Regions from separate parts of the Streptomyces sp. NBC_00289 genome, predicted to be linked through region 2. Evidence: riboswitches for the same ligand, from Rfam matches in the RefSeq annotation. Region 2 holds a riboswitch; each other region holds the start of a gene.
What was found. Region 2 has a riboswitch for cyclic di-AMP ahead of OG985_RS14230 (M23 family metallopeptidase). Riboswitches for the same ligand answer to the same signal wherever they lie in the genome.
Positions count from the first base shown of each region.

Region 1: it holds a riboswitch for cyclic di-AMP, as region 2 does, so the genes downstream of both, OG985_RS10640 (peptidoglycan DD-metalloendopeptidase family protein) here and OG985_RS14230 (M23 family metallopeptidase) in region 2, are expected to answer to the same signal.
Region 3: it holds a riboswitch for cyclic di-AMP, as region 2 does, so the genes downstream of both, OG985_RS20280 (transglycosylase SLT domain-containing protein) here and OG985_RS14230 (M23 family metallopeptidase) in region 2, are expected to answer to the same signal.

Region 1 covers NZ_CP108046.1:2,232,841-2,243,045, reverse strand. The annotation lists gene ispG (flavodoxin-dependent (E)-4-hydroxy-3-methylbut-2-enyl-diphosphate synthase) at 1-411, shown strand, start outside; gene dxs (1-deoxy-D-xylulose-5-phosphate synthase) at 443-2,389, shown strand; gene OG985_RS10665 (aspartate aminotransferase family protein) at 2,386-3,771, shown strand; gene OG985_RS10660 (helix-turn-helix domain-containing protein) at 3,839-4,468, shown strand; gene OG985_RS10655 (DUF6126 family protein) at 4,465-4,590, shown strand; gene OG985_RS10650 (tyrosine-protein phosphatase) at 4,637-5,434, opposite strand; gene OG985_RS10645 (alpha-galactosidase) at 5,604-7,673, shown strand; cyclic di-AMP (ydaO/yuaA leader) riboswitch at 7,979-8,136, shown strand; gene OG985_RS10640 (peptidoglycan DD-metalloendopeptidase family protein) at 8,141-9,100, shown strand; gene OG985_RS10635 (DUF6250 domain-containing protein) at 9,384-10,100, shown strand.
Region 2 covers NZ_CP108046.1:3,094,100-3,104,304, forward strand. The annotation lists gene OG985_RS14195 (VOC family protein) at 1-39, shown strand, start outside; gene OG985_RS14200 (thymidine kinase) at 92-739, opposite strand; gene OG985_RS14205 (alkaline phosphatase family protein) at 795-1,994, opposite strand; gene OG985_RS14210 (DUF5998 family protein) at 1,994-2,590, opposite strand; gene OG985_RS14215 (GNAT family N-acetyltransferase) at 2,714-5,758, opposite strand; gene OG985_RS14220 (HPr family phosphocarrier protein) at 5,935-6,216, shown strand; gene OG985_RS14225 (GntR family transcriptional regulator) at 6,432-7,127, opposite strand; gene OG985_RS14230 (M23 family metallopeptidase) at 7,381-8,145, opposite strand; cyclic di-AMP (ydaO/yuaA leader) riboswitch at 8,159-8,324, opposite strand; gene OG985_RS14235 (M16 family metallopeptidase) at 8,527-9,915, opposite strand; gene OG985_RS14240 (M16 family metallopeptidase) at 9,912-10,205, opposite strand, start outside.
Region 3 covers NZ_CP108046.1:4,474,609-4,484,813, reverse strand. The annotation lists gene OG985_RS20310 (beta-galactosidase) at 1-1,501, opposite strand, end outside; gene OG985_RS20305 (ABC transporter substrate-binding protein) at 1,783-3,117, shown strand; gene OG985_RS20300 (carbohydrate ABC transporter permease) at 3,114-4,109, shown strand; gene OG985_RS20295 (carbohydrate ABC transporter permease) at 4,106-4,993, shown strand; gene OG985_RS20290 (LacI family DNA-binding transcriptional regulator) at 5,028-6,056, shown strand; gene OG985_RS20285 (HAD family hydrolase) at 6,197-7,030, shown strand; gene OG985_RS20280 (transglycosylase SLT domain-containing protein) at 7,120-7,602, opposite strand; cyclic di-AMP (ydaO/yuaA leader) riboswitch at 7,606-7,774, opposite strand; gene OG985_RS20275 (polyprenyl synthetase family protein) at 8,751-9,761, shown strand; gene OG985_RS20270 (outer membrane lipoprotein carrier protein LolA) at 10,061-10,205, shown strand, end outside.

The DNA of each region.
Region 1 (10,205 bases), 860 kb from region 2:
GTCGAGGAGGTCAAGGTCGGCATCCAGATCCTGGAGTCGCTCGGCCTCAGGCAGCGCCGGCTGGAGATCGTGTCGTGCCCCTCGTGCGGGCGCGCCCAGGTCGACGTCTACAAGCTGGCCGACGAGGTCACGGCGGGCCTCGAGGGTATGGAAGTCCCGTTGCGCGTGGCGGTCATGGGGTGCGTGGTCAACGGCCCCGGCGAGGCGCGGGAGGCGGACCTGGGGGTCGCCTCCGGCAACGGCAAGGGGCAGATCTTCGTCAGGGGCGAGGTCATCAAGACCGTCCCCGAGTCGAAGATCGTGGAGACCCTGATCGAGGAGGCGCTGAAGCTCGCCGAACAGATGGAGCGGGACGGCGTCGTGTCCGACGCCCCCGACGGCACGGGGACACCGGCAGTGACAGTGATGTGAAGCATGGCGAGGACCGAGAGGGGGCCCGAGCATGTCGATTCTGGAGAACATCCGGGGGCCGCGCGAACTGAAGGCGCTGTCCGAGGCGGAAGTCGGTGAACTGTCCGAGGAGATCAGGGAGTTCCTGGTGCACGCGGTCGCCAGGACCGGCGGACACCTCGGGCCCAACCTGGGGGTGGTGGAACTCTCCATCGCGCTCCACCGGGTCTTCGAGTCACCGGTCGACCGCATCCTGTGGGACACCGGCCACCAGAGCTACGTCCACAAGATCCTGACGGGACGCAAGGACTTCTCCAAGCTGCGCGGCAAGGGCGGCCTGTCCGGCTACCCATCGCGCGAGGAGTCCGAGCACGACGTCATCGAGAACAGCCACGCCTCCACCGTCCTCGGCTGGGCCGACGGACTCGCCAAGGCGCGTCAGGTGCAGGGCGAGAAGGGTCACGTCGTCGCGGTGATCGGCGACGGGGCGCTCACCGGCGGCATGGCCTGGGAGGCGCTCAACAACATCGCGGCCGCCAAGGACCGGCCGCTGATCATCGTCGTCAACGACAACGAACGGTCGTACTCCCCGACCATCGGCGGACTCGCCAACCACCTGGCCACCCTGCGGACCACCGACGGCTACGAGAAGGTGCTCGCCTGGGGCAAGGACGTGCTGCTGCGCACGCCGGTCGTCGGCCACACCGTCTACGAGTCGCTGCACGGCGCGAAGAAGGGCTTCAAGGACGCGTTCGCGCCGCAGGGCATGTTCGAGGACCTGGGCCTGAAGTACGTGGGCCCGATCGACGGACACGACGTCGGGGCCGTCGAGTCGGCGCTCCGGCGCGCGAAACGCTTCCACGGACCGGTTCTCGTGCACTGCCTGACGGAGAAGGGCCGCGGCTACGAACCGGCGCTCGCCCACGAGGAGGACCACTTCCACACCGTCGGTGTGATGGACCCGCTCACCTGCGAGCCCCTCGTGCCCTCGGCCGGACCGTCCTGGACCTCCGTGTTCGGCGAGGAGATCGTGCGCATCGGGGAGGAACGCGAGGACGTCGTGGCGATCACGGCGGCCATGCTGCACCCGGTCGGCCTCGGCAGCTTCGCCGCGCGGTTCCCGGACCGTGTGTGGGACGTCGGCATCGCCGAGCAGCACGCGGCGGTGTCCGCGGCCGGCCTCGCCACCGGTGGACTGCACCCGGTCGTGGCCGTCTACGCCACCTTCCTCAACCGCGCCTTCGACCAGCTGCTGATGGACGTGGCGCTGCACCGCTGCGGTGTCACCTTCGTCCTGGACCGCGCCGGGGTCACGGGGGTCGACGGACCCTCCCACAACGGCATGTGGGACATGTCGATCCTCCAGGTCGTGCCGGGGCTCAGAATCGCCGCGCCGCGCGACGCCGACCAGCTGCGGGCGCAGCTGCGGGAGGCGGTCGCCGTCGACGACGCGCCCACGCTGGTCCGCTTCCCGAAGGAGTCGGTGGGACCCCGGATCCCGGCGGTCGACCAGGTCGGGGGCATGGACGTCCTGCACCGCTCCGCCGGGCGGCCGCAGGTCCTGCTGGTCGCCGTCGGTGTGATGGCGCCGGTGTGCCTCCAGGCCGCCGACCTGCTGGAGGCCCGCGGCATCACCTGCACGGTCGTCGACCCCCGCTGGGTCAAACCCGTCGACCCGGCGCTTCCGGGCCTGGCCTCGGCACACCGCCTGGTCGCCGTCGTGGAGGACAACAGCCGCGCGGCCGGGGTCGGCGCGGCGGTGGCGCTGGCGCTGGGCGACGCCGAGGTCGACGTACCGGTGCGGCGGTTCGGCATCCCGGAGCAGTTCCTCGCGCACGCCAAGCGCGGGGAGGTGCTCGCCGACATCGGCCTCACCCCCGTCGAGGTGGCCGGCCGGATCAGCGCGAGCCTGGCCGTCAGGGAGCGGGCCGGGGGCGGCCAGCACAGTCCCGCCGGCGTGCCGGTCACCGTCGTGCCAGTCAAGGAGAAGGCCGAATGACCAAGGAGTTCGACCTCGGCGCGCTGCTGGCCGAACGCGGGGCCGAGCGCTACGAGCTGCACAGCAAGTACCTCAACCACCAGCTCCCGCGCATGCTGCACACGATCGGCTTCGACAAGGTCTACGAGCGGGCCGAGGGCGCCCACTTCTGGGACGCCGACGGCAACGACTACCTGGACATGCTCGCCGGGTTCGGCGTGATGGGGCTGGGGCGCCACCACCCCGTCGTCCGCCAGGCGCTGCACGACGTCCTCGACGCCCAGCTCGCCGACCTCACCCGCTTCGACTGCCAGCCGCTGCCCGGGCTGCTGGCCGAGAAGCTCCTCACGCACAGCCCGCACCTGGACCGGGTGTTCTTCGGCAACAGCGGTACGGAGGCGGTCGAGACCGCGCTGAAGTTCGCCCGGTACGCCACCGGCAGGCCCCGGATCCTGTACTGCGACCACGCCTTCCACGGCCTGACGACCGGCTCGCTCTCGGTCAACGGCGAGGACGGCTTCCGGGACGGCTTCGCCCCGCTGCTGCCCGACACGGCCGTGCCGCTCGGCGATCTCGACGCCCTGGCGCGGGAGTTGAAGAAGGGCGACGTGGCCGCCCTGGTCGTCGAGCCGATCCAGGGCAAGGGCGTGCACGAGGCGCCGCCCGGATACCTGCGCGCCGCCCAGGAGCTGCTGCGCCGGCACAAGGCCCTGCTCATCGCGGACGAGGTGCAGACGGGTCTGGGCCGGACCGGCGACTTCTACGCCTATCAGCGCGAGGAGGGCGTCGAACCGGACCTGGTGTGCGTGGCCAAGGCGCTCTCAGGCGGCTATGTGCCGGTCGGGGCCACCCTCGGCAAGGACTGGATCTTCAAGAAGGTCTACTCGTCGATGGACCGGGTCCTGGTCCACTCGGCGAGTTTCGGGTCCAACGCGCAGGCCATGGCGGCGGGCCTGGCCGTGCTGTCCGTCATGGAGAACGAGCAGATCGTCGCGAACGCCCGCACCACCGGCGACCTGCTCAGGTCCCGGCTCGCGGCGCTGACCGACACGTACGAGCTGCTCGCCGACGTCCGCGGCCGGGGCCTGATGATCGGCATCGAGTTCGGCCGACCCAGGTCGCTGAAGCTGCGCGGCCGCTGGACGATGCTGCAGGCTGCCCGCAAGGGGCTGTTCGCGCAGATGGTCGTCGTGCCGCTGCTGCAGCGGCACCGGATCCTGACCCAGGTCTCCGGCGACCACCTGGAGGTGATCAAGCTGATCCCGCCGCTGGTCGTCGACGAGCGGGATGTCGACCGGTTCGTCGACGCGTTCACGGCCGTGATGGACGACGCGCACAGCGGCGGCGGGCTGATGTGGGACTTCAGCCGGACGCTCGTCAAGCAGGCGGTCGCGAACCGGTAGGACGGAGGCTTTTGCCTTTGGGGCAAAAAATTTGCCGCAGAGGCAAACCTGCGGCTCAATGGAGTGCATGAGCTCTCCGGAAGCCGAGAACCAGCTGCCGGCCGGAACGGTCGCCGACCTTCCCGCCGTCGCCCCGCAGCTCCGCTCGCTGCGCCGCCGGGCCTCCCTCACCCTGGAGGCCGCGGCCCGCACCGCCGGTCTGTCGCCCGCCCACCTCTCCCGGCTGGAGACGGGGCAGCGGCAGCCCTCGCTGCCGATGCTGCTGGCGCTCGCCCGTATCTACGGTACGACGGTCTCGGAACTTCTCGGCGAGACGCTCGCCGAACGGGACGCCGTCGTGCGCGGAGCCGACATGGAGCCCACCGAGGCGGGCGGCTGGACCTACTGGCCGGCCGGCGCCCCGGGGCGGGGCATGCAGGCCCTGCGGGTGCACGTCCCCCACGGCTCCCAGGGCGACATCGTGCGCGTACACCCCGGCGAGGAGTGGCTCCACGTCCTGCGGGGCCGGCTGCGGCTGCGCCTGGGGGACGCCACGCACCGGCTCGACGCGGGGGACAGCGCGCACTTCGACTCGCTGACCCCGCACCGCATCGCCGCCGTCGACCCGGACGGGGTCGACCTGCTGTTCGTCCACACCCTGCTGCAGAGCCCCACAGCCGCGCTGTGCCTGGGCCCCATCACTGGAGAGACATCATGAGCGAACGCAACATCGAGGAGAAGTTCCCCCGCGCCCTGTGGGTGCGCCTGATCATCTACATCGCGGTGGGACACGTCTTCGCCGCCTTCCTCTACCTGCTGTTCGAGGTGGGCGCGAAGTAACCGCGGCCTGCCGCACCGGGGCGGGGCGGCCTCGGTGGCGGGCGGCTCAGTCGAGCAGTCGCTCCCGCAGGCGTTCCCGGATCTCCGGGGTGATCCCCAGCCCCTGCTCCAGGTAGGCGTCGACGCCGCCCCAGGTCTCCTCGATGGTGTCGAAGGCCGCCGCCAGATACTCGGCGCGCGCGTCGAACAGGGGACTGAGCAGTTCCATGACCTCGGGGGAGTACGCCGAGGAAGAGCTGCCGCTGCGGCGCACCTTGTAGCGGCGGTGCCGGGCGTTGGACTTCAGGTAGTCGGCCACGATGGCCTCGCGCTCCACGCCCAGGGCGAGCAGCGTCACCGCCACGGACAGTCCCGCGCGGTCCTTGCCGGCCGCGCAGTGCATCAGGGCCGGGACGCTGTCCTCGGCCAGCGCGCGCAGAACCAGTGAGTGCACGGCGGTGCGCTCCTTGACGATCTTGCGGTAGGACCTGATCATCCGGCCCGCGCCCTTGCCGTCGTCGAGGATCGCGCGCAGTTCGTCGATCTCGCCGTCGCGGACCATCTTCCAGAACTCGGAGCCGTCGGCCGGGTCGCTCAGCGGCAGGTTCACATTGCGCACACCCCGCAGTTCGACGTCGGGGCCCTCGAGCCTCTGGTCGGCCGCGTTGCGGAAGTCGAAGATCGTGTGCAGGCCCAGGGTGTCGAGGAACGCGGCGTCCTCCGGCGTCGCGTGCGCGAGGTGACCGCTGCGGAACAGCACTCCGTGTCGCACCCGGCGACCGTCCACCGTCGGCAGTCCGCCCACGTCACGGAAGTTGCGCACACCGGCCAGCTCGGGCTCGGTGGACGGGACCTGCTGCGTCACGGGGCTCCTCCCGGTCGGTCCCGCCGACGCGGCTCATCGGCGGGCTCCCCGACGACCATACGACATGCGTTCCTGGGGCAATCAGTTGTCCACAGGCGTTGCCTCACAGGCCCATGGCCGATGATGATGTTGATCCTTGAGCGCACCTGTCCGTATCTGTGAGGGCCCGATGCTGGAAATCGCCGAAAACGGCCGTACGTGGCTTCTGTCCGGGCCGGCCAGCAGTTACGCCGTCCATCTGACCGAGACCGACGAACTGCTGCACCTGCACTGGGGTTCGCGGATCGCGCTCGCCGACGCCGAGGCCCTGGCCGTCCGTCCGCTGCCCGACTACTGGCCCTTCGAGTCCCCGCTCGACGGACGCGAGGAGTACCCGGTCGAGGGCGGCCCCCGTTTCACGCGCCCCGCGCTGTCCGTGCGCACGGACGAGCGGCGCGGCACCGAGTGGACCTTCGAACGGTACGAGGTCGAGGGCGACGAGCTGCGGCTCCGCTTCCGGGACGCGGGCCTCGCCGTCACCCTGCACTACCGGATGCGCGACGACGTCGTGGAGCGCCGGGTGACGCTGGACAACGACGGGCCGGCGGTCGAGCTGCTGCGCGCCGACTCCGCCACCTGGACCCTGCCCGACCGTGACGGCTGGCGCCTGTCCCAGCTGCACGGCCGCTGGGCCGCGGAGTCCCGGCTCGTACGCGGCGAGCTCACCTACGGGGAGAAGGTCATCGGCAGCCGCCGCGGCCACACCGGGCACCAGCACCTGCCCTGGGTCGCGCTCGACACCGACGCGACCGAGGAACGCGGCGAGGTCTACGGCTGCGCCCTCGGCTGGTCCGGCACCTGGCGTATCGCCGTGGCCCAACTCCCGGACGCGCGCGTGCAGATCACCGGCGGGGCCGGCTACGACGAGTCCGGGCTGCTCCGCCTGGAGACGGGCGAGTCCTTCACGACGCCCGTCTTCGCGGGCCTGTGGAGCGACGGCGGCTTCGGCGGGGCGAGCCGCGCCTGGCACGCCTATCAGCGTGCCTACGTCATCCCTGACGCCGGCCAGGACCGGCCCGTGCTCTTCAACTCCTGGGAGGCCACCGAGTTCGACATCTCCGAGGAGCAGCAGGGCACGCTCGCGCGCCGGGCCGCGGCGATCGGGGTCGAGCTGTTCGTGGTCGACGACGGCTGGTTCGGGGCCCGCACCAGCGACCGCGCCGGACTCGGCGACTGGACGCCCAACCCGGACCGGTTCGCCGCCGGGCTCACCCCCCTCGCCGACCACGTGCACGAGCTCGGCATGCAGTTCGGTATCTGGGTCGAGCCGGAGATGGTCAACCCGGACAGCGACCTCTACCGGGCCCATCCGGACTGGGTGCAGTTCCAGCCGGGACGAAAGCGGACGGAACTCCGCAATCAGCTCGTACTGAACCTCGCTCGTGAAGATGTCCAGAACTATCTCTGGGAGCAGCTCGACGGACTCCTGTCCAGCGCCCCGATCGACTACGTCAAATGGGACTTCAACCGCTGCTTCACCGACGCCGGCTGGCCCGGCGAGCCGTACCCGCAGCGGTTGTGGGTCGACCACGTGCACGCCCTGTACCGCCTGTTGGACCGGCTGCGGGCGGCCCACCCGGGAGTCGCCTTCGAGTCCTGCTCCGGTGGGGGCGGCCGGATCGACCTCGGCGTCCTCGGCCGTACCGACCAGGTGTGGACCTCCGACAACACCGACCCGCTCGACCGGCTCGCCATCCAGTACGGGTTCAGTCAGATCCACCCCGCGCGCGTGATGGCCGCCTGGGTCACCGACAGCCCCAACACGCAGCTCAACGGCCGGGTCAGCTCGCTGCGCTTCCGGTTCGTGAGCGCGATGGCGGGGGTTCTCGGGGTCGGCGGTGACCTCTCTCGGTGGACGGAGGAGGAACTCGCCGAGGCGCGGGAGTGGGTGGAGCTCTACAAGGAGATCAGGCCTCTCGTGCAGCGCGGCGAGCTGTACCGGCTCCGTCCCCCGAGCGGCGGGCTGAGCGCCGTGCAGTACGTGCTCGGGGACGAGGCCGTCGTGCTCGCCTGGCTCCAGGCGCAGAGCCACGGTGAGCCCGCACCGGCGCTCCGGCTGCGCGGACTGGACCCGACAGCGACGTACGAATGCCGCGAAACGGGCGAAGTGCACCGAGGTGCGGTGCTGTTGCATCACGGATTGCGTACGGGATTGCGCGGCGACTTCGATGCGACGCTTTTCCGTTTCCGTCGCATCTGATCTGTCTGTCCGAATTGGCGCCTTCATTCCAACTCCGTGTGGAATGTGGGCTCCTGGGGTGGCGTGCGTGAGCAGCGTCATATTCGTGACCGTGAGTCGCCCGTCATGTTCACGTAATTCGCATGCTTTTCCAGGGCGTTCGGTCAATGCGGGTGCCTTTTGTTCCACGGAGGGTGACCGGTAATTCCCCGAAATGCGCAAAGGAAACGCATGCGCGGGGAACCGCCGCTTGTTCCTTCGCGTCCCGGTCGCTTACGTTCACCACCGATCCGGACGGACGCCCAATCCTGCCACCGCCCGGAGCCCGCACACACCCACCCGTCCATGGCAGGAGCGGGGGACCCACAGGTACAACCGCCTGTTCCGGTCTCCGGAACGGCTAGGGGTAAAGCCGCGTTTCGGCGCGGCCGGGCATCTCCAGTCCGCACCCGACAGCTCACCTCGCAGGCGCCGGAGAGGAATTCGCCATGCCCGCGAAGGGTAAGCACCGCCGTCCCAAGAGCCAGCGTTTCACCCGCTCGATCGCCGTCGCCGGAACCGGCGGCGCCGCGCTCGCCCTCCCGCTTCTGGGGGCCACCGGCGCCCATGCGGCCACTCCCCAGTCGGTTGCCCAGAACGTTTCGGAAAAGGCCGCTCAGTCCGCTCCCGTCACCGGGACGAAGGCCGCCGAGAAGAAGAGCACCACCAACAACGCGGGCACGCGGACCTATTCGGTCCGGGCCGGTGACTATCTCTCGAAGATCGCCGACGAGCAGAACGTCAGCGGTGGCTGGCACCGGCTCTACCAGGACAACCGGGCGGCCGTCGGCGAGGACCCCTCGCTGATCCACCCCGGCCTGAAGCTGAGCATCGGCAAGAAGGCCGCGACGAGCACGCCGAGCACCACGAAGACCAAGTCGTCCTCGTCCTCGTCGGCCAAGTCGTCCTCCAAGTCGGCCGCGAAGTCCTCGTCGTCCGCCTCCTCCTCGTCGAACACGACGGCCGCGACCAAGGCCGCCGAGTCGACGAGCACCTCCGGCGGTGACGTCCTCCCGGTCAGCGGTGCCACCGTCGGCACGGGCTACCGCGTGGCGGGCGGTATGTGGTCCAGCGGCTACCACACCGGCGTCGACTTCGTCGTCCCGACCGGTACCTCGCTCAAGGCGGTCGGCGCGGGCACGGTCGTCTCGGCGGGCTGGGGCGGCGCCTACGGCAACCAGGTCGTCATCAAGCTGGCCGACGGCTACTACGCGCAGTACGCCCACCTGTCGCAGCTCTCCGTCTCGGCCGGCCAGGCCGTCGGCGCGGGCCAGCAGGTCGGCCTCTCCGGTGCGACCGGCAACGTGACCGGCCCGCACCTGCACTTCGAGATCCGCACCACGCCGGACTACGGCTCCGACGTCGACCCGATCGCCTACCTGCGCGCGCACGGCGTCGCCGTAGGCTGATCCCCGCACCACCCCTGCCTGACACGCTGCCGAAGGCCGGACCCCTATCCCCTGGGTCCGGCCTTCGGTGTGTGTGGCGTTCATGATCGTCGTGTTGCGGTCGTGTGGCGCGGGACCTCGGGGTGTCGACAGGAGGGACGGGGTGGGACACAGTGAACTCCGTTGCGGGCAAGCGCTTTCCGTCCGTCGGTGGAGGTCTGCCCGCGACCTCGACGGCAGCGGGGCCGGACGCGCCCCGGAGCCCTCCCGCACCACTCCCGCCCACCGAAGGAGCCGTACCCCCGTGACGACCACGCGCAGAGCCTTCGGCGCCCTGACCGCCGGCGCCGCCCTGGCCGCCCTCGCCCCGGCCGCCACCGCGAGCGCCGCGCCCCGCCACCGCCGCCTGATCGCCCACGACGACTTTCGTCACGGCCTCGGCCGGTGGGCCGTCGAACTGGAGCAGGGCGGGACCGTCACCGCCTCCCGCGGCACGCTGGACGTCGACGTGCCCGCCGGGGCGACGATCTGGTTCACGCAGCGGCTCACGGGGCCGTACGTCATCGAGTACACCGCCACGCCCGTCTCGGAGGGCGGGGTCAACGACCGGGTCTCGGACCTCAACAACTTCTGGAACGCCCTCGACGTCCGCTCGCCCGACGACCTCTTCGCCACCCCGAGGGGCGGGGCGCTCGCGGAGTACGACCACCTCAGGACGTACTACGTCGGCTACGGCGCCAACGGCAACACCACGACCCGGCTGCGCCGTTACGTCGGCGAGGCCGGCGTGCGTCCGCTGATCTACGACTACACCGAACCGCTCCTCGTGGCGAACCGGCCCCACCATGTCCGGATCGTGTCCGACGGTTCGACCGTGCGGTGGTGGAACAACGGACGGCTCGTCTTCGACTTCGCCGACCCGCAGCCGTACACGAGTGGGCACTTCGCGTTCCGGACCACCTGGAGCCACTTCCGGCTCGCCGGCTTCCGGGTGTGGCAGTCGTCGCGTCAACAGCGCTGACCAGAAGCCTATTCCTGGCTTGGTGAACACTTTACGAGTGGCTTATCTCACCGGTAGTCAACCCATTCTTACGATCGCGTAGGTCACATCCGAAGGTGAATCATG
Region 2 (10,205 bases):
GAAGGAGCCAGGTTCTCGCTGCTGCAGAACCCGCGCTGACCTCTGGCCGCCGTCCGCGCGGGCCAGGACCGGCCCGCCCGGGCACGCGAGCTCAGACCGACGGCACCGGCAGCACATCCGGCGACAGCGCCGCCGCCCGTGCCGTCGCGGCCGTCATACGGCGGCGGTGATGCCGTCGGCACAGCACCTCGTAGCCGACGGCATCCGCCTGGTCGACGTCGCCGACGACCACCTGCTCACCCTCGACCACCATCTCGCCGCCGGTCGTGCGGGCGTTGTGCGTGGCGCGGGCGCCGCACCAGCACAGGGCCTCGACCTGGAGGACCTCGACACGGTCGGCCAGTTCCACGAGCCGCTGCGAGCCGGGGAACAGCTTGGAGCGGAAGTCGGTCGTGATGCCGAAGGCGTAGACCTCCAGGCCCAGGTCGTCGACCAGGCGCGCGAGCTGGTCGATCTGCTCCGGCGCGAGGAACTGCGCCTCGTCCGCGATCACGTAGTCGGCGCGCCCGCCCTGCGACAGGTGGTCGACGAGGTAGCCGTACAGGTCCTGTCCGTCCTCGACCTCGACCGCGTCCGTCACCAGGCCGAGGCGTGAGGACAGCTTCCCCTCGCCGGCGCGGTCGTCGCGGGTGAAGATCATGCCCACGAGGCCGCGTGCCGAGCGGTTGTGCTCGATCTGCAGAGCCAGGGTGGACTTCCCGCAGTCCATGGTTCCGGAGAAGAACACCAGCTCGGGCATGGGAGGTTGAGCACCTTTCGGCATGGGAGGGCGGTGGCTGGAACGGGGTGGAACGTCAGGAGCGTACTTCGAGCAGCGGGACCAACTGCTCGGCAGGGGTCATCGAGCCGTGGTTGCCGACCATCGCCGACTCCTTGGGCTCCCGCTCGGAGGCGATGATCAGGACGTCGTCCCGCGCGGCGGCCACCACGTCGCCGATACGGTCGTACACCCGCGCGTCGAAGCGATCGGGCTGCCCGAACCAGCCGGCCGCGATCGCCTCGTCCCGCGAGGCCACCCAGAACTGCTCGCCGAGGACCTCGCGCCAGCAGGTCAGGACGTCGTTCTCGGCGCCCGGGACCGCGTAGACGTGGCGGGCGCGGCCCTCGCCGCCCAGCAGGGCGACTCCGGCGCGCAGTTCCCAGTCCTCGTCGAAGTCGATGCGGTGCTGCTCGTCGAAGGGGACGTCGATCATGCCGTGGTCGGCGGTGACGTAGAGCGCGGTGCGCGGCGGCAGCTGCTCGGCCAGCCGCTGGACGAGGCGGTCGACACACATGAGCTGGCCGCGCCAGGAGTCCGAGTCGACGCCGAAGCGGTGGCCGGCCCCGTCGAGTTCGGCGTAGTACGTGTAGACCAGGGAGCGGTCGCCGACGGCCAGTTGTTCGGCCGCGAGGTCCATGCGCTCCTCGCCGGTCAGCCGCCCGTGAAACGTTCCGCCACTGAGCGCGACCTTGGTCAGCGGGGTGTTCTGGAAGGTGGGCGAGGACACCTGGGCGGCGTGCACACCGGCCGCGTCGGCCAGCTGGAAGACGGTGGGGTACGGCTGCCAGGCGCCGGGTGACGTCCACGGCTGCCAGCGCAGCTGGTTCATCAGCGCGCCGGTCTCCGGGTTGCGCACGGTGTACCCGGGCAGACCGTGGGCGCCGGGGGGCAGGCCGGTGCCGACGGAGGCGAGGGAGGTCGCGGTGGTCGCCGGGTAGCCGGTGGTCAGGGGGCGCCCGGTGTTTCCGCGCGAGCTGCCGAGGAGCGAGGTCATGAAGGGGGCCTCGTCCGGATGGGCCCGCAGCTGCTCCCAGCCGAGGCCGTCGATCAGGAAGACGCAGTTCCGGTCGGTGGGGGTCAGCTCGGTGATCGAGGCGGTCATCCCCGGTACGGCCATGCCCGCGGCCAGCGTGGGCAGCAGGTCCGCGAGCGAACCGGAGCCGTACTCCGGGACGGGCGCGGAGTCGACGGCGAGGGGTTCCGGGAGCGGGCCCCAGGCGGTGGGCTGCGCCATCAGCGGGTGACGTCCGCGGTCGCTTCGGAGATGGCCTGGGCGAAGGTGAGCGCCTGGCGCACCGTCTCCGGGCCGTCCCCTGCCTCGCTGACCCGCAGGCTGAGGTCGTCGGCCGTCGAGCTGCCCGTGTAGCCGTGATCGGCCTCGCAGTTGGGGTCACCGCAGGCGGCCGGCTCGAGGTCGATGCGGGAGACGGCGCCCCAGCCGATGGTCAGCACGATCTCGCGGGGCAGCGTGCCCGGCGCGTAGGACTCCGGGTTGGCGACCACGCGGCTGACCACGACCGACGAAATCCGGCCGATCTTCACCGACTCCGTGGACGTGGTGGCATACGGCGTCGGGGAGGTGCTGTCCGCGGCCTGCTCGTCGGTGTGGCTGACGATGAAGCGGTTGCCGGTGAGGACGAGCACGGTCACGTGCCGGCGCACCTCGTTCTGGTCGAACGTCGTCTCCTGGTGGACCAGGTACGACCGGACGGGCTCGCCGCCCACGGCGGCCTCCACCGCCTCGGCCACGAGGGCCGGGTAGTAGCCGCTGCGCTCGATCGCCGCACGCAGCCCCTGGGTCGTCGTACTGGTCTTGGCCATGACGTCCATCCTACGGTGGCGCACTGACTGCGAGGCACCGCTCCGTACACAGGAAACGTCGCTCGGTGGATCGTGTGGACGGTCACTCGGCGGGCGCTCGGCGGATCGGTCAGCGGTCTTGCGGCGGTTCGATCAGTAGACCGGAAGTGTGCGTGGGCCCAGGTCGTCGCGGGCGGGCGGCGGCGCCAGGCGCACGGAGGCGCCGAGCACGCTCAGGCCGCGTGGGGCGACGACGACCGGCTCCAGGGTGACCGCGACGACCTCCGGGTGGTCGTCGACCAGCCGCGACACCCGCAGCAGCAGCTCCTCCAGCGCGGGGGTGTCGACCGGCGTCGAGCCGCGCCAGCCGAACAGGAGCGGGGCCGTCCGGATCGACCGCACCAGCGAGGTGGCCTCCCGGTCGGTGACCGGAACCAGCCGGTGCGCCATGTCCCCGAGCAGCTGGGAGGCGGCGCCGGCGAGCCCGAACGACAGCACCGCTCCGGCCGCCGGGTCGATGACGGCCCGTACCACCGTGTCCACCCCGCGCGGGGCCATCCCCTGGACGACCGGACGCAGCTCCTCCGGTGTCCCGAACAACTCGGTCAACTCGGCGTAGGCGCGGCGCAGTTGCTCCTCGTCCGCGAGGTCGAGGCGTACGCCGCCCAGGTCGGCGCGGTGGCGCAGATGCGGGGCGGTGGCCTTGAGGGCCACCGGATAGCCGAGGGCGCGGGCGGCTTCGGCGGCGCCCTCGGGGGTCGGCGCGGGCAGGGCGCGGTGCACCTGGACGCCGTAGGTGCCGAGCAGGTCGCAGGTCTCCTCGGGGCCGAGGGTGAGCCCCTGCCCGCGCGCGAGCAGCCCGCCGATCAGCTCGGCGGCGCCCTTCTCGTCGATGTCCTCGTACTCCGGCACCCGGCCGGGCTCGGCGGCCTCCCGCCGCCACTGCGCGTACCGCACGGCTTCGGCGAGTGCCCTGACCGCGCGTTCGGCGGCGGGGTAGGCCGGGATGAGGCGGGAGCAGGATCGGGAGGCGTCCTCTTGTACGGTTGCCGTCGCGGCTTGCACGGGTGCCGTCGCGGCTTGCACGGGTGATGTCGCGGCTTGCACGGGTGCCTTCGGAGCTTGCACGGGTGCCGTTCCCCCGGCGGGGGGCCGCGCGGCTCGCGCGGGTGTCGTTCCCACGGCGGGGGGCCGCGCGGCTCCCGCGGGTGTCGTTCCCCCGGCGGGCGGTGGTTCCGTGGGACGGCGGATGGCCTGCTGCTCGGCGGGGGCCGAGGGTGGACGCGGAGCAGGGGTACCGCCCGGCGCGCCGGGGGCCGCCGTACCCGCCTGCGGTGCGGTGCTCGCCGCGGCCGACAGCGCCTCGGCGAGGCCGCCGAGTTCGACATGGACCACCAGCACCGGCTTCCCGGGCACCTCGTCGGCGGCCGCCCGCAGGGCCTCGGCCAGGGCGGCGTCCCCTGCGGACCCCTCCCCGACCGCCGGAATCGCCGTCACGGCCACCGCGTCGCACGCGTCGTCGGCCAGCGCGCGCGACAACGCCGACCGGAAGTCGCCCGGGGACGCGCCCGTCGTCAGGTCCAGCGGGGTCAACGGCCGCAGACCCTCGGAGAGACACGCGTCGTACGTCAGCAGCCCCAGCGACTCGGAGTTCCCGAGGATCGCCACCCTCGGCCCCTTGGGCAGCGGCTGCCGTGCCAGCAGCAGTCCCGTGTCCACCAGTTCCGTGATCGTCTCCACACGGATCACCCCGGCCTGCCGGAGCAGCGCGGAGACCGTCGTGTGCGGCAGCCGCGTCGCGCGGACGGCGTGCCCCTGCGGGGCGGATCCGGCTCCCTGCACCACGACCAGCGGTTTCGCCGCCGCCGTCCGCCGTGCGAGGCGCGTGAACTTGCGGGGATTGCCGATGGACTCCAGGTACATGAGGGCGACATCGGTGTCCGGGTCGTCGTACCAGTACTGGAGTACGTCGTTGCCGGAGACGTCGGCCCGGTTGCCGGAGGACACGAAGGTGGACACGCCGGTGTTCCCGGTGACACCGCCCCCGCGCCGGTGCAGCCGGGACAGCAACGCGATACCGATGGCCCCGGACTGCGCGAACAGTCCGATCCGCCCAGGCCGCGGCATCTCGGGAGCCAGGGACGCGTTCAGCCGTGTCTCCGGGGACGTGTTGATGATCCCGAAGGCGTTCGGCCCGATGATCCGCATGCCGTACGCGCGTGCGTGCCGGACGAGTTCGCGCTGGCGCTCACGCCCCTCGGGGCCGCTCTCGGCGTATCCGGCGGAGAGCACGACGAGTCCCTGCACCCCGTGCGCGCCGCATTCGGCGACGGCCTCGGGCACGTGCTCGGCCGGCACCGCGAGGACCACGACGTCGACAGGTCCGTCGATGTCGCCCACCGAGCGGTACGCGGGGACCCCGTCGATCTCCTTCTGCTCCTCGGGGAAGGCCTTGTTCACGGCGTACAGGCTGCCGGTGAACCCGGCGTCCCTGATGTTGTCGAGAACGCTCCGGCCCACTCCACCGGGGGCGCGACCGGTCCCGACGACGGCGACGGAGCCGGGCGCCAGCAGCCGGCGGACCGACCGTGCCTCGGCGCGCTGCTCCCGCGCGCGTTGCACGGCGAGCGAGCGGTCGGTGGGTTCGAGGTCGAACTCCAGGTGGACGACACCGTCCTCGAAGCTGCGCTTCTGGGTGTACCCGGCGTCCGTGAAGACCTTGATCATCTTGGTGTTGGCGGGCAGCACTTCGGCGGTGAAGCGGCGGATGCCGCGTTCGCGCGCCACGGCCGCGACATGCTCGAGGAGGGTGGAGGCGACGCCGCGACCCTGGTGGGCGTCCTGCACCAGGAAGGCGACCTCGGCCTCGTCGGCGGGAGCCGAGGCGGCCATGCCATCGGCCCCGATGCGGTCGTAGCGTACGGTGGCGATGAACTCGCCGCCGATGGTGGCCGCGAGTCCCACCCGGTCCACGAAGTCGTGGTGCGTGAAGCGGTGGACGTCCTTGGCGGACAGGCGAGGGTAGGGCGCGAAGAAGCGGTAGTACTTCGACTCGTCCGAGACCTGCTCGTAGAAGCTGACCAGGCGATCGGCGTCATCAACGGTGATGGGCCGGATGCGCGCGGTACCGCCGTCGCGCAGCACCACGTCGGCTTCCCAGTGAGCGGGATACTCGTGCCGGTCCGGCGAGGTCTGCATGGGCCCCAGAGTACGGCTCGCGTACGACAACGGCGCGAGGCAGTCTGTGGAGGACGTACGTCGGACCGAGGCCGCGGTCCGACGTCGCCGAGGAGCGGGACAACGCCCGCTCCGGGCATGCTTCACGATATGGGAAACTGGTCTAGACAACCCTGAGTACTGAAGGGCAGCATCACATGGCTGAGCGCCGCGTCAACGTCGGCTGGGCGGAGGGCCTCCACGCCCGCCCCGCCTCCATCTTCGTCCGGGCCACCACGGCCGCAGGTATCCCCGTGACGATCGCCAAGGCCGACGGCAACCCCGTCAACGCGGCCTCCATGCTGGCTGTCCTGGGCCTGGGCGCCCAGGGCGGCGAGGAGATCGTCCTCGCCTCCGACGCCGAGGGCGCGGACGCCGCGCTCGACCGCCTCGCGAAGCTGGTGGCCGAGGGTCTCGAGGAGCTCCCCGAGACCGTCTGAGCGCCTCCGCACCACACCGCGCAGCCGCGTCGGCCTTTCCGGTCGACGCGGCCGCGCTGTTTTTACGGGCCGCCGGATGTATTTACCGCGGGCATAGGCGAAATCGCCACCGCGGACATGCGAATGGCGCGAGCGCGGAATTCACCGGCACGCGAGAAAACGGGCAGCGGAAATATCGACCGCCGAATAGCACCTCTTTGTATACGGCGCCTGTGTTAATGCCGCAGGCCCGACATGTTTACGGGAGGTTGCGAGTTCCTCACACGGTCCGGGCGGTCAGCGCCCCCTCCGAAACGCAACCGGTGCGCGGCCGTCGCCCGCTCCGTGTGCAGCGCCGTGACCGCCCGCGCGCGCTCACTGTCACCGCGCGCCACGGCGTCCACGATCGCGCCGTGCTCCGCCCAGGAGTCCACCGGGTCGGCGGGCGCGTCCACCAGGAACATCCAGGCGATCTTGTGGCGCAACTGGGTCAGCATCGAAGTCATCGCCGGGCTGCCGGAGGCCTGGGCGAGCGTCTCGTGGAACCAGCCGCCCAGGGAGCGCAGGTCCTCGCTGTTGCCCCGCCTGGCCCGCTCCTGGCCCAGCCGCACCAGGCCGCGCAGCACCTTGAGGTGGGCCTCGGTACGCCGCTGGGCGGCGCGTGAGGCGCCGAGCGGCTCCAGGAGCATGCGCATCTCGAGGAGGTCGGCGCCCTCCTGCTCGGTGGGCTCCGCGACGCACGCGCCCGCGTGCCGCCGGGTCACCACGAAGCCCTCGGCCTCCAGCGTGCGCAGGGCTTCGCGGACGGGGACGCGGGAGACGCCGTAGCGACGGGCGAGCAGTTCCTCGGTGAGGCGGCTGCCGCGCTCGTAGACACCCGCGACGATGTCGTCCCGGATCGCCGTGCACACCGAGTGCGCCGGAATACGCATGACCGACCTCCGCCTTAATCCCCGTGAAACGTCGACGATTGACGTGTGTTCAGTGACTCTATTGCAATGAGCGGGAATTTCCGACGGCGGACCGGAATCCATGGATATTTTTTGGACAGTGGGGGGTCTGAAACGCCGAAAACCCCGGCTGGAGAGCCGGGGCTTCGGGAAGTGCGGCCTGCCGTCAGACCTTCACGGCGGGCGGGGCCGGAATGCTCGGCGGACGGCGGTCCGACCTGCGCGGCGGCGCGTGTCAGACGCTCACGCCGTGCGAGCGCAGGTAGGCGAGCGGATCGATGTCCGAGCCGTACTCGGCGGTCGTACGGGCCTCGAAGTGCAGGTGCGGGCCGGTGACGTTGCCGGTCGAGCCGGAGAGGCCGATCTGCTGGCCGGGAGTGACCGTCTGGCCCACCGAGACGCCGATGGACGACAGGTGGCCGTACTGGGTGTACGTCCCGTCGTGCATCTTGATCACGATGTTGTTGCCGTAGGAGCCGCCCCAGCCGGCCTCGACGACCGTGCCGGAACCGACCGCGTGCACGGACGTGCCGCTCGCGGCGTGGAAGTCGATGCCGGTGTGGCTGCCGGAGGACCACAGTCCGCTGCTGGCCTGGTAGCCGGTGGAGACGTAGGAGCCGGTGACGGGGAGCACGAAGGTGTTGAGACGCTTGCGCTCGGCTTCGCGAGCGGCACGCGCCTTGGCCTCGCGGGCCTTCTCCGCCGCGGCGGCGGCCTCCCTGCGCGCGGCCGCCTCGGCGGCCTCCCTGCGCGCGGTGTCCTCGGCGGCCTGCTCCTGGGCCACTGCCTGAGCGTCGATCTTGGCGGCGAGCGTGTCGCCGATGGTGATGACCGGGGTGAGGCCGGTCTGCTCGACGGAGGGCTCCGCGGCGAGCGCCGGAGCGGCGAGGGTGCCGACGACACCGGTGGTGGCGAGCGCGGCGACGCCCGCCGCGCGGACGGTGGTGCGGTGCACTCGGCTGGGACGGCGGTGCTTCCCGGTGGCGCGGGTGAACGCCATGTGGTGGCTGTTCCTTTCCTTCCTTCTCGCCTACCGGGTTAGCTGACGGGTTCGGAGCAGGAAGGTCTCCTACGGACCCCCTCGCTGGCGCGCGGGCGTCCGATTCACCCCAGGGACTCTCGATGTGGGTCCCCGGCTCCCCTGGCTCGCGCCGTACGGGGACTCGGCGATGACTGCCCGGTGCCGCGGATGCGGCGCGGTGCCTGACGGACAGCCGGCATGACGCTAAACGGGGCCGCTTTCAATCCTCAAACGGATCAGGCTTTTTGTAGCGCACGCCACAGGGCAGACAGGCAACCTCTCCCTCAATTCGGACATACGGAGGCCCTGATGACTCCTCAGTCACCAGGGCCTCACAGGCGCGTCCGGCCGCCCGGTGCCCTACTCGGCGGAGACCACGGTGACTTCGCCGATGCCGAGGGCTTCCACGGGCTCCTTGATCTGAGCCGCGTCACCGACGAGGACGATGACCAGACGGTCCACCGGGAAGGCGCTCACGACCGCCGCGGTGGCCTCCACGGTGCCGGTCGCGGCGAGCTGCTGATACAGCGTCGCCTGGTAGTCGTCGGGCAGGTGCTGCTCGACCTGGTCGGCCAGCGTGCCCGCCACGGCCGCCGCGGTCTCGTACTTCAGCGGCGCCACACCGACCAGGTTCTGCACGGCGACATCGCGCTCCGCGTCCGTGAGCCCGCCCTCGGCCAGGGTACGGAGCACCGCCCACAGGTCCGCCAGGGCGGGACCCGTGTTCGGGGTGTCCACGGAGCCGCTGATGGCGAGCATCGCGGCGCCCGTGCCGTCCGGCGTGGACCGCAGGACCTGCCCGAACGCCCGCACGCCGTAGGTGTAGCCCTTCTCCTCGCGCAGGACGCGGTCCAGGCGGGAGGTGAGGGTGCCACCGAGGCAGTACGTGCCGAGCACCCGCGCGGGCCACACGCGGTCGTGCCGGTCGGGGCCGACGCGGCCGATGAGCAGCTGCGTCTGGACGGCACCGGGGCGGTCCACGATGACGACCCGGCCGGTGTCGTCGGCGGTCACGGGCGGCACGGGCCGCGGCTCGGCCGTGGAGCCGGTCCAGACGCCGAGGGTCTCGCCGAGCAGTGCGTCGAGGTCGACGCCGGTGAGGTCACCGACGACCACGGCGGTCGCGGTGGCCGGCCGGACGTGCTTCTCGTAGAAGGCGCGTACGGCCGCGGAGTCGATCGCGGTGACCGTCTCCTCGGAGCCCTGGCGCGGGCGCGACATGCGCAAGGTCGCCGGGAACAGCTCCTTGGAGAGCTCCTTGGCGGCGCGGCGGGACGGGTTGGCCAGCTCGTGCGGGATCTCGTCGAGCCGGTTGCGGACGAGGCGTTCGACCTCGCTGTCCGCGAACGCGGGTGCCCTGAGGGCGTCGGCGAGCAGGTCCAGCGCCTTGGGCAGACGGGAGACCGGTACTTCGAGGCTCAGGCGGACGCCGGGGTGGTCGGCGTGCGCGTCGAGGGTGGCGCCGCTGCGCTCCAGCTCGGCGGCGAACTCCTCGGCGGAGAGCTTGTCGGTGCCTTCCGAGAAGGCCCGGGCCATGATCGTGGCCACACCGTCGAGCCCGGCCGGCTCGGCCTCCAGGGGCGCGTCCAGGAGCACCTCGACGGCGACGACCTGCTGGCCGGGGCGGTGGCAGCGCAGGACGGTCAGGCCGTTGTCGAGCGTCCCGCGCTCGGGAGCCGGGAACGCCCACGGCCGCGCCTCGCCGGCCTGCGGCTGGGGGTGGAAGTCCATCGTGGCGAGCTCGGTCACTTGGCCGCCTCCTCGTTCTCGTCCTCGTCGGCGGGGTTCTCGGTGCCCTCGGTGGGCTCGTAGACCAGCACGGCCCGGTTGTCGGGGCGCAGCCGGGCCTTGGCGACCTCCTGGACCTCCTCGGCCGTCACGTCCAGCACGCGCTGGACGGCGGTGAGGGCGAGCTGCGGGTCACCGAACAGGACGGCGTAGCGGCACAGTTCGTCGGCGCGGCCCGCGACCGTACCGAGCCGGTCCAGCCACTCGCGCTCCAACTGGGCCTGGGCGCGCTCCATTTCCTCGGCTGTGGG
Region 3 (10,205 bases), 1.4 Mb from region 2:
GCTCGTCGACGATGCCGGAGAAGAAGGAGACCAGGAGCGTGCCGCCGCGCGAGACGTACCGTTCCAGGTCGGCGGCGACGCCGGCGGGCGCCGAGTACAGCTGCGGGACGACGAGCAGGGGGTGACGCTCGGGGTCGACCGAGGACAGCGCGGACGGCGCCACGAAGTCGACCGTGAGGTGCCGGTCGTAGAGCGCCTCGTAGAACGCGTCGAGGCGCTCGCGGGCGTCCAGGTCCTGGCTGGGGCGCCACTCCAGGTCCTGCGCCCACCAGGACTCCCAGGACCAGACCATGGCCACGTCGCCGCGGGTGCGGGTGCCGCGCAGATCGGCCAGACCGGCCACCCGGCGGCCGAGGTCCGCCACCTCCCGCCAGACCCGGGTGCCGGTTCCGCCGTGCGGGAGCATCGCCGAGTGGAACTTCTCGGCGCCGTGCCGGGATTGGCGCCACTGGAAGAACATGGCGCCCTCGGAGCCGCGTGCCATGTGACCGAGGGAGTTGCGGGCCATCTGGCCGGGCGCCTTGGCGGGGTTGTGCGGCTGCCAGTTGACGCCCGAGGTGGATTGTTCGAGCAGCAGCCAGGGGCCGCCGCCCGCGACCGAGCGGGTGAGGTCGGCGGCGAGGGCCAGGTTGACGTGGGTGCGTCGGCCGTCGGTGATCAGGTAGTGGTCGTTGGTGACGAGGTCGACCTCGCGGCCCCAGGCCCAGTAGTCGATGCCCTGGCACTGGCTCGGGGCGACCATGAAGTTGGTGGTCACGGGCACGCCGGGGGACAGGCGGTGCAGGATGTCGCGCTCAGCGGTGAAGTTGGCGCGGGCGGCCGCGTCGGCGAAGCGCTGGTAGTCCAGTTGCTGGGCGGGGTTGACGACGGTGGGGGTGGCGCGGGGCGGGGTGATCTCGTCCCAGTCGCCGTAGAGCTGGCCCCAGAAGGCGGCACCCCAGGCGTCGTTGAGCTTGTCCGTGCTGCCGTACCGCTCCCGCAGCCACACCCGGAAGGCGGCGGCGCAGGTGTCGCAGTAGCAGGTGAGCACGGGGGCGCCGTACTCGTTGTGGACGTGCCACAGCACGACGGCCGGGTGGCTGCCGTAGCGTTCGGCGAGCCGGGTGGTGATCGTCGCCGCGGCGGCCCGGTAGTCGGGGTCGGAGTGGCAGATGGCACCGCGTGAGCCGAAGGCCAGGCGGACGCCCTCCCGGGTGACGGGCAGTGCCTCGGGGTGGGCCCGGTAGAACCAGGCGGGCGGCACCACGGTCGGCGTCGCCAGGTCCACCGCGATCCCGGCCTCGTGCAGCATCCCGATGACCTGGTCGAGCCATTCCCAGTCGTACGTGCCCGGCCGGGGCTCGATCCGGGACCAGGCGAAGATGCCGAGCGACACCATCGTGACGCCGGCCTCCCGCATCAGCCGTACGTCCTCCTGCCACACCTCCTGCGGCCACTGCTCGGGGTTGTAGTCGCCCCCGAAGGCGAGTGGCAGACGGTCGTGCGGGGCGGCGGAGGGCATGTGGTGGCTCCCAGGTGGATCGGCAGGATGATGCCTGAAGTTCCCATATTTCTGTGATCGTGCACAGAGCTTGGCATGGCTGGCATCCATGAGCAACAAGTAGGTAACCGCACGCTTTCACCATTGACAAGGGGCGGAAACAATTCTCTACTGTGCACGATCACAGAGCCGCGCGGCCCTCGCGCACAGCCTCTCGGTCACGTGCCCGCAGCCCCACACCCCCCACGGCGGCTGCCGCGCACGCGGGACATACCGAGGCCGGCTCTTCTCAGTCAGGGGAGATGAAGATGTCGATCCACAGCCGCCGGATCAGCAGGCGCACCATGCTCGCCGGGGCCGCAGCCCTCGGCCTCACCGGCACCCTCGCCGCCTGCGGCGGTTCCGACGACGACTCCGGCAAGAGCAGCGGCCCGGTCAAGCTGACCTACTGGTCGTGGGCGCCGAACATGGAGAAGGTCGCCGCGATCTGGAACAAGAAGAACCCGGACATCACGGTCACCGTGTCGAAGCAGGGCAGCGGCGCCGAGATCCTCACGAAGGTGATCACCGCGAAGAAGGCCGGCAACGCGCCCGACCTGATCCAGGCCGAGTACCAGTCGCTGCCGACCCTGGTCTCCAACGACGTGCTCGCCGACATATCGAAGTACGTCGCCGACGCCAAGGGCGACTTCGCCGAGGGTCTGTGGGACATGGTCACCCTCGGCACCGACGCGGTCTACGGCGTCCCGCAGGACTCCGGGCCGCTGATGTTCTACTACCGCGAGGACCTCTTCAAGAAGCACGGCCTGTCCGTCCCGAAGACCTGGACGGAGTTCGCGGAGACCGCGCGCGCCGCCAGGAAGGCCCTCCCGGACGCCTACCTGACCACCTTCTCCTCCAACGACCCGGGTCTGTTCGCGGGCCTCACCCAGCAGGCCGGCGCCAGGTGGTGGACGGTCGACGGCAGCGGCAAGTGGACGGTCGGCATCGACGACGCGGCCAGCCGGAAGGTCGCCGAGTTCTGGGGCGGCCTGGTCCAGGAGGGCGTCCTCGACAACCAGCCGATGTACACCCCGGCCTGGAACAACGCCCTGAACAAGGGCACCCACATCGCCTGGGTCTCCGCCGTGTGGGCGCCCGGCGTGCTGGTCTCCTCCGCCCCCGACACCGAGGGCAAGTGGCGGATGGCCCCGCTGCCGCAGTGGAAGTCGGGCGAGAACGTCACCGGCAGCTGGGGCGGCTCCTCCACCGGTGTCTCCACCGACTCCGAGCACGCCGAGGCCGCGGCGAAGTTCGCCCACTGGATCAACACCGACCCGGAGGCGCTGGCCGCCCTGGTCAAGGAGGTCGGCATCTACCCGGCGGCCACGAAGGGCCAGTCGGGCGACGTGCTCACCACGCCCGCGTTCTTCCCGAACCAGAAGGACTTCTACACGACGGCCGCGGAGATCGCCGCCACCACGGCCACCGCCGCCTGGGGCCCGAACGTCCAGACCGCCTACACCGCCTTCAACGACGGCTTCGGCAAGGCCACCAAGGCGAAGAAGGAGGCCCAGTTCACCTCTGCCCTCAGCACCATGCAGTCGAAGACCTTCGACGACATGAAGAAGCAGGGCTTCGAGGTGACCGAGGCATGACCAGCGCTCCGCTCAAGGGCTCCGACCGCATCACGGTCGGGCCCTTGGCGGACGGCACCGGCACCGCCAAGCCCGTCCGCCCCAGCCGCCCCCGCCGCCGTGGCCGCAGCGCACCGTACTGGTTCCTGACACCGACCCTGGTCCTGTTCGCCGCCTTCACCGTCGTCCCCATCGGATACGCGATCTGGCTCAGCCTCCACAAGGTCCGGGTCAAGGGCATCGGACTCGGCAAGGGCGCCCGCGAACAGGTCTGGAACGGCTTCGGCAACTACACCGACGTGCTCCAGGACTCCGAGTTCGGCCACAGCGTGCTGCGCGCCTTCGGCTACGGCCTCATCGTCATCCCGACGATGCTCGGGCTGGCGCTGCTGTTCGCGCTGATGCTCGACACCCCGAAGGCGCGCAGCGCCTCCTTCGCACGGCTGATGATCTTCCTGCCGTACGCGGTGCCCGGCATCATCGCCGCCCTCATGTGGGGCTTCCTGTACCTCCCGGACGTCAGCCCCTTCTACTACCTGCTGAACAGGTTCGGCCTGCCGCAGCCGGACCTGTTCGACGGCGGCAACCTGTACCTCTCCTTCGCGAACATCGCGGTCTGGGGCGGCACCGGCTTCAACATGATCGTCATCTACACCGCGCTCCGGGCGATCCCGCCGGACATCTACGAGGCGGCGCGGATCGACGGCGCGTCCGACCTCAAGATCGCGCTGCGGATCAAGATCCCGATCGTCATGCCCTCCCTGGTGCTGACCTTCTTCTTCTCGGTGATCGCCACCCTTCAGGTCTTCACCGAGCCGATGGCGCTCAAGCCGCTGACCAACGGCCTCTCCACCACCTGGAGCCCGCTGATGGCCATCTACGACAGCGCCTTCCTGAAGTCCGACATCTACGGTGCCTCCGCCACCGCGGTGGTCCTGGCCCTGGCCACCTACCTCATCTCCTTCACCCTGCTGCGCGTCTCCGACCGCTACACCCGGGAGGACCGGGCATGACCCCCCTCACCCTCACCGCCGACACCGCCGGCGAACTTCCCGTGAAAAGCCGAGCACGGCGCACGGCCTGGGTCCCCACCCTCGTGCTGATCCTCGGCGCGCTGTACTGCCTGGTCCCCATCGCCTGGGTGGTGATGGCCGCGACCAAGGACCGGTCGGAGCTGTTCTCCACCTTCACCTTCGCGCCCGGCACCGGCTTCTTCGACAACCTGAGCGAGCTGACCGCCTACCGGGACGGCATCTACTGGACGTGGATGGGCAACTCCGCCCTCTACGCGGGCTTCGGCGCCCTGCTGTCCGCCGCGGTCTCCGCCGGCGGCGGCTACGCGCTCGGCCGGTTCGCCTTCCGGGGGCGGGAGTTCATCTTCAAGCTGATCCTGGCCGGCGTCCTGGTGCCCAGCATCGTGCTGACCGTCCCGCAGTACCTGCTGCTGTCGAAGATGGGCATGGCCGACTCGTACTGGTCGATGCTGCTGCCGTCCATCCTCTCCCCGTACGGCGTCTACCTGGTCCGCATCTACGCGGCCGCCGCGGTACCCGCCGAACTCCTCGAAGCCGCCCGCATGGACGGCGCGAGCGAGTGGCGGATCTTCTCGCGGATCGCCGTACCGATGATGATGCCGGGCCTGATCACGGTGTTCCTCTTCCAGTTCGTCGCCATCTGGAACAACTTCCTGCTGCCGTACGTGATGCTGGCCGACGACACCAAGTTCCCGCTCACCCTCGGGCTCTACACCCTGCTCGCACAGGGCGCCTCGCAGCCCGCCCTCTACACCCTGGTCATCACCGGATGTCTGCTGGCGATCATCCCGCTGATCGCGCTCTTCCTGGTGATCCAGCGGTTCTGGTCCCTGGACCTGCTGAGCGGCTCGGTCAAGGCCTGAGGCACTGACCACTCCACCGTCACGAACGAGGACCATGACCACCAGCGCCAACGGACGCCGCCGACCGCCCACCATCCACGACGTGGCGCGGGAGGCGGGCGTGTCGCGGGGCACCGTCTCCCGCTTCCTGAACGGCGGCCACTACGTCTCGCCCGCCGCGGGCCGGGCGGTGGAGGCCGCCATCAGGAAGACGGGGTACGTCGTCAACCGGCACGCCCGCAGCCTGAGCACCGGACGCTCGGACTCGGTGGCCTTCCTCCTCACCGAGCCGCAGGAGAAGTTCTTCGAGGACCCCAACTTCAACGTGCTGCTGCGCGGCTGCACCGAACACCTCGCCCGGCACGACGTCCCGCTGCTGCTGATGCTGGCCTCCTCCAGGGACGACCGCCGCCGGCTGACCCGCTACATCACCTCCGGCCACGTCGACGGTGTCCTGCTGGTGTCCAGCCACAGCGGTGACCCGGTCGCCGCCGAACTGCGCGACGCCGGCATCCCGTTGGTGGCCTGCGGCAAGCCGCTCGGCCTCGGCTCCAAGGTCAGCTACGTGGCCGCCGACGACCGCGACGGCGCCCGGGAGATGGTCCGCCACCTCCTCTCCGTCGGCCGCCGCCGCGTCGGCATGATCACCGGCCCGCTCGACACCCCCGGCGGCACCGACCGCCTGGCCGGCTACCGCGAGGTGCTCGCCGAGGCGGGACTGCCCTACGACGAGGCGCTGGTGGCGGAGGGCGACTACCGCCGCACCGGTGGCGAGGAGGCGGCCCGGCTGCTGCTGGCCCGCGCCCCCGACATGGACGCGGTGTTCGTCGCCTCCGACCTCATGGCCCAGGGAGTCGTCAACACCCTCCAGCAGGCCGGGCGTTCCGTCCCCGATGACATCGCTGTCGGCGGCTTCGACGACTCGGCCGCGGCCACCGCCGTCACCCCGGCGCTCACCACCATGCGCCAGCCCTACGACCGCATCAGCGCCGAGATGGTCCGCATGCTGCTCGCCCAGATCGCCGGCGAGGACACGGCGGGAGTGATCCTGCCCACGGAACTGGTGGTGCGGGACTCGGCGTAGGGCGCCGAACCGCTCAACTCCCGGCAACCGACGACCCGTAACCGACAACGAGTAACCGGAACAGCTGTCAACAGATGTGAAACCAGTAGCCGTCCGGTTCGCGTCGAGTCGCCGGGGCGTTCCATCCGTATTCTCTGATCATGGCCGCTCCCACCGCGTATTCACTGATCGCCACCGACCTGGACGGAACCCTGCTCCGCGGCGACGACACCCTCTCCGAACGCTCGCTCGCCGCGCTCGCGCGCGTGGCAGCGGCCGGCGCCCGGCATCTGGTCGTGACGGGCCGCCCGGCGCCCAGGGTGCGGCCGCTGCTCGACGACCTGGGCAGCACGGGGCTCGCGGTGTGCGGGCAGGGCGCGCAGGTGTACGACACCGGCGCGGACCGTCTGCTGTGGTCCGTCACCCTGGACCGGGAGCTGGCCGAGACCGCGCTCGGCAAGATCGAGGCCGAGGTGGGGCAGGTGTACGCGGCGGTCGACCAGGACGGTGTCGACGGCCTCACGCTCATCGAGCCCGGCTACCTGATGCCGCACCCGACCCTCCCGGCCCTCCGGGTCGAGCGGCGTGACGACCTGTGGTGCGAGCCCATCAGCAAGGTGCTGCTGCGCCACCCCGACCTGAGCGACGACGAGTTGGCGGCGACGGCGCGTTCGGTGGTCGGCTCCCTGGCGACGGTCACCATGTCCGGACCCGGCACCGTCGAACTCCAGCCATGCGGCATCACCAAGGCCACCGGACTCGCCCTGGCCGCCGAGTACCTGGGCCTCGGTCCGGACCGGACCATCGCCTTCGGCGACATGCCCAACGACATCCCCATGTTCGACTGGGCGGCCCACGGCGTGGCGATGGCCAACGCCCACCCCGAACTCAAGTCCGTGGCGGACGAGATCACCACGTCGAACGAGGACGACGGCATCGCCGTCGTCCTCGAACGTCTCTTCCCCGGGCCCCGGAGCGCCTGGCGGCCGGCCTGATCCGCCGATCGGGCCGGGATGTCGGTGGCCCCGGCGCCCCAACGCCGTTGCCGTGACACCCGCGGGTGGCGTACCGGACTCCGGGCCTTCTAGTACGCCCCGAAGACGTTGTCGATCGAACCGTAGCGCGCGGCCGCGTAGTTGCAGGCGGCCGTGATGTTCGCTACCGGGTCGTACGAGTCCCAGGAGGTGCCGGCGACGTGGTACGCCCGGAAGGTCGGGTCGATGACCTGCAGCAGGCCCTTGGACGGGATGCCCGCGGCCGCGTTGGAGTCCCACAGGTTGATGGCGTAGGGGTTGCCCGACGACTCGCGGATGACGTTGCGGTAGATGCCGTTGTACGACCCCGGAATGCCGTGCTGCGACATGACGGTCAGGGAGGCCCGGATCCAGCCGTCGAGGTTGTTGGCGTACCCCAGCGAGGAGGCGGTGGTGACCGTCGGGGTCGCCGCGGAGGCGGTGCTCGCGCCGATGACGGGGAGTGCCAGTACGGCGGCTCCGGTGCCGATGACGGCGAGCTTGCGGACGAGGCGGGCGGTTCTGGTGCGTCGGTGCTGAGCGGCAGCGGGCATGACTGTTTTCCTCTCCGGCGCCTGCGAGGTGAGCTGTCGGGTTCGGGCGGGAGCTGCCCGGCCGCGCCCTTACGGACGTGGCTTCACCCCCAGCCGTACCGGTTCGTCCTGGAACGTCCGGTACGGCGACTTACCTGGGTCCCCCGCTCCTGCCGTGCGGTGTCTTTCGTCGATGAGTCTCGGTTCGGGCGGCGGCAGGATTAGGCGTCCGCCCGACAGGCCGGGAACGTATGCGAGAGCACATGTCCGGAACAAGTGCCGTATTCGCTTATGACGCCGTTGACCTTGGTCTGAGGCGTATGGGGCACTTGATCCTTTGCGGATGCCAATCCTCAACTCGCTTTCGGGGAAAGGTGAAAGGGGTGACGGGGAGGGGCTGGGGGGACGAGGGCGTGCGTGACCCAACTCACGGGCGTGAACAAGAGTGGCAATTCGGGCAATAGGGCCAACTCGTAGTCAACCGGCCGTCGGTGAAATCCACTTACCGGAGGGGTGCCTCGCGGCTCTCCGTGAGGCGGCCCGGCGGGGCCGCGGCTTTGGCTGTGGCTGTGGAAGCGGAGGCGGCTTGGTCGGGCGGGCGGGGCGCGTCGGGGGGCGGCGCCCGGCCCGGCACGGCAGGCCGGTGATCTTCGGGCGGCCGCGATCGCGGTCGCGAGCGCGATCAGGCGGAGGGGTGGACCGGTCGGCGTAAAGGCGCCGCCCGTCGCGGTGCGCGGTTCGGGCGGACCGGGGTATCCGACATGAGGGAGGTGGAGGAGGCGGCGGCACCGGAGGCCCGTGGAGGGCGGCAAGCGCGGCGCGCGTCCGGAGCGGGACACGCAGAAGCCCGTGGGTCGTCTCGTGGTGCGGAAGGGGCGTGGGGATACTGCATGTCAAGGAGTCACAAACGTTCCCGGACGCGCAGGCCGGCGGGCTCGGCGGCGGCCTAAGATTCGGGGCATATGCCAGTACATCCAGCTAAGCCGACAGGTATCCGTCCTTATCTAGTGATCAAAAACATTCCGGTCGTGATCCCATACCGCCTGGCCTGGAACCGTGGGCGCTATCGGTGATCGAAAGGTGACCGGATACGCTGACTTGAGTGAGCGCAGCGACCTATCGACAAACCGTGTAACCGCCAGTGGACACCAGCAGACAGGAGACCCCTCGTGACCGTCGTCGGGCCGTTCGGGCTGAGCGTGCGGGACCAGGCTCTGGAAGCCGATGTCCAGGCCGGGATGACGGCCGTCGAGGAGGGTCTGCTCGAAGCCACCAAGAGTGAGGTCCCCTTCATCACGGAGGCCGCCCAGCACCTGGTGCGCGCGGGTGGCAAGCGGTTCCGGCCGCTGCTCGTGATGCTCGCCGCGCAGTTCGGTGACCCGTACGCGCCGGGGATCGTGCCGTCGGCGGTGGTGGTGGAGCTGACCCACCTGGCGACGCTGTACCACGACGACGTGATGGACGAGGCCGCGGTACGGCGCGGGGTGCCCAGCGCGAACGCCCGCTGGGGCAACTCGGTCGCGGTCCTCACCGGCGACTTCCTGTTCGCCCGCGCCTCGCACATCCTGGCCGATCTCGGGCCGGAGGCGGTCCGTGTCCAGGCGGAGGCGTTCGAGCGCCTGGTGACCGGCCAGATCCTGGAGACGGCGGGACCGACGGACGGGCGCGACCCGGTCGAGCACTACCTCGACGTCCTGGGCGGCAAGACGGGCTCCCTGGTGGCCGTGTCCTGCCGGTTCGGCGCGATGATGTCGGGCGCCGACGAGACGGTCGTGGACGTGCTGACCCAGTACGGGGAGCGGCTCGGCGTCGCCTTCCAGCTGGCGGACGACGTGCTGGACATCGCCTCCGACTCCCACGAGTCCGGCAAGACCCCGGGCACGGACCTGCGCGAGGGCATCCCCACCATGCCGGTGCTGCGGCTGCGTGAGCGGGCGGCCCGGCTGGGCCTCGCCGAGGACCTCGCCCTGTGTGAGCTCCTCGACTCCGACCTGACCGACGACGACCGGCTCGCCGAGGCGCTGGCCGGGCTCCGGTCGCACCCCGCGCTGGAGCAGGCGCGCCGGGACACGGTGCGCTACACCGAGGAGGCCCGGTCGGCCCTGGCCCCGCTGCGGGAGTGCGACGCGAAGGCGGCGCTCGTGGAGCTGTGCGACGCGGTGGTCCACCGGGCGGGCTAGACCCTGCCACGCGTGTCCGCGCGACGCTGATCCGCCGGCGCCACCTGAGTGAGAAGAGGGCGGTGCCTGCTCCTACCCCTACGGGTCGGAGCAGGCACCGCCCTCTCGCGTCATACCCCAGGCGTACGCGGAGTTGATTCCGAGGGTTGACGCTTCACTGCGGCCGATTTGGTCAGATGGACATCACGGAAATCACCACTCCTCACCGATTCGGGTGAGAATGGCGGCTCAGGGTGGGACGAGTGCGAGGACGAGACGAGCAACGGAGAGCCGCCGCCGACGACGGAGGTAAGGCACACATGGCACCGTACGAATCCGAGGACAGCACGAACGCCGGGGAGGCCGACGACCTGCGCGTGGGTCGGCGAAGGGCCGCGCGGTACATCGTGCCGGTCACCGTGGTGGGGGTGGCGGCGGCGACCATCGGGCTCGTGCCCGCGCTCG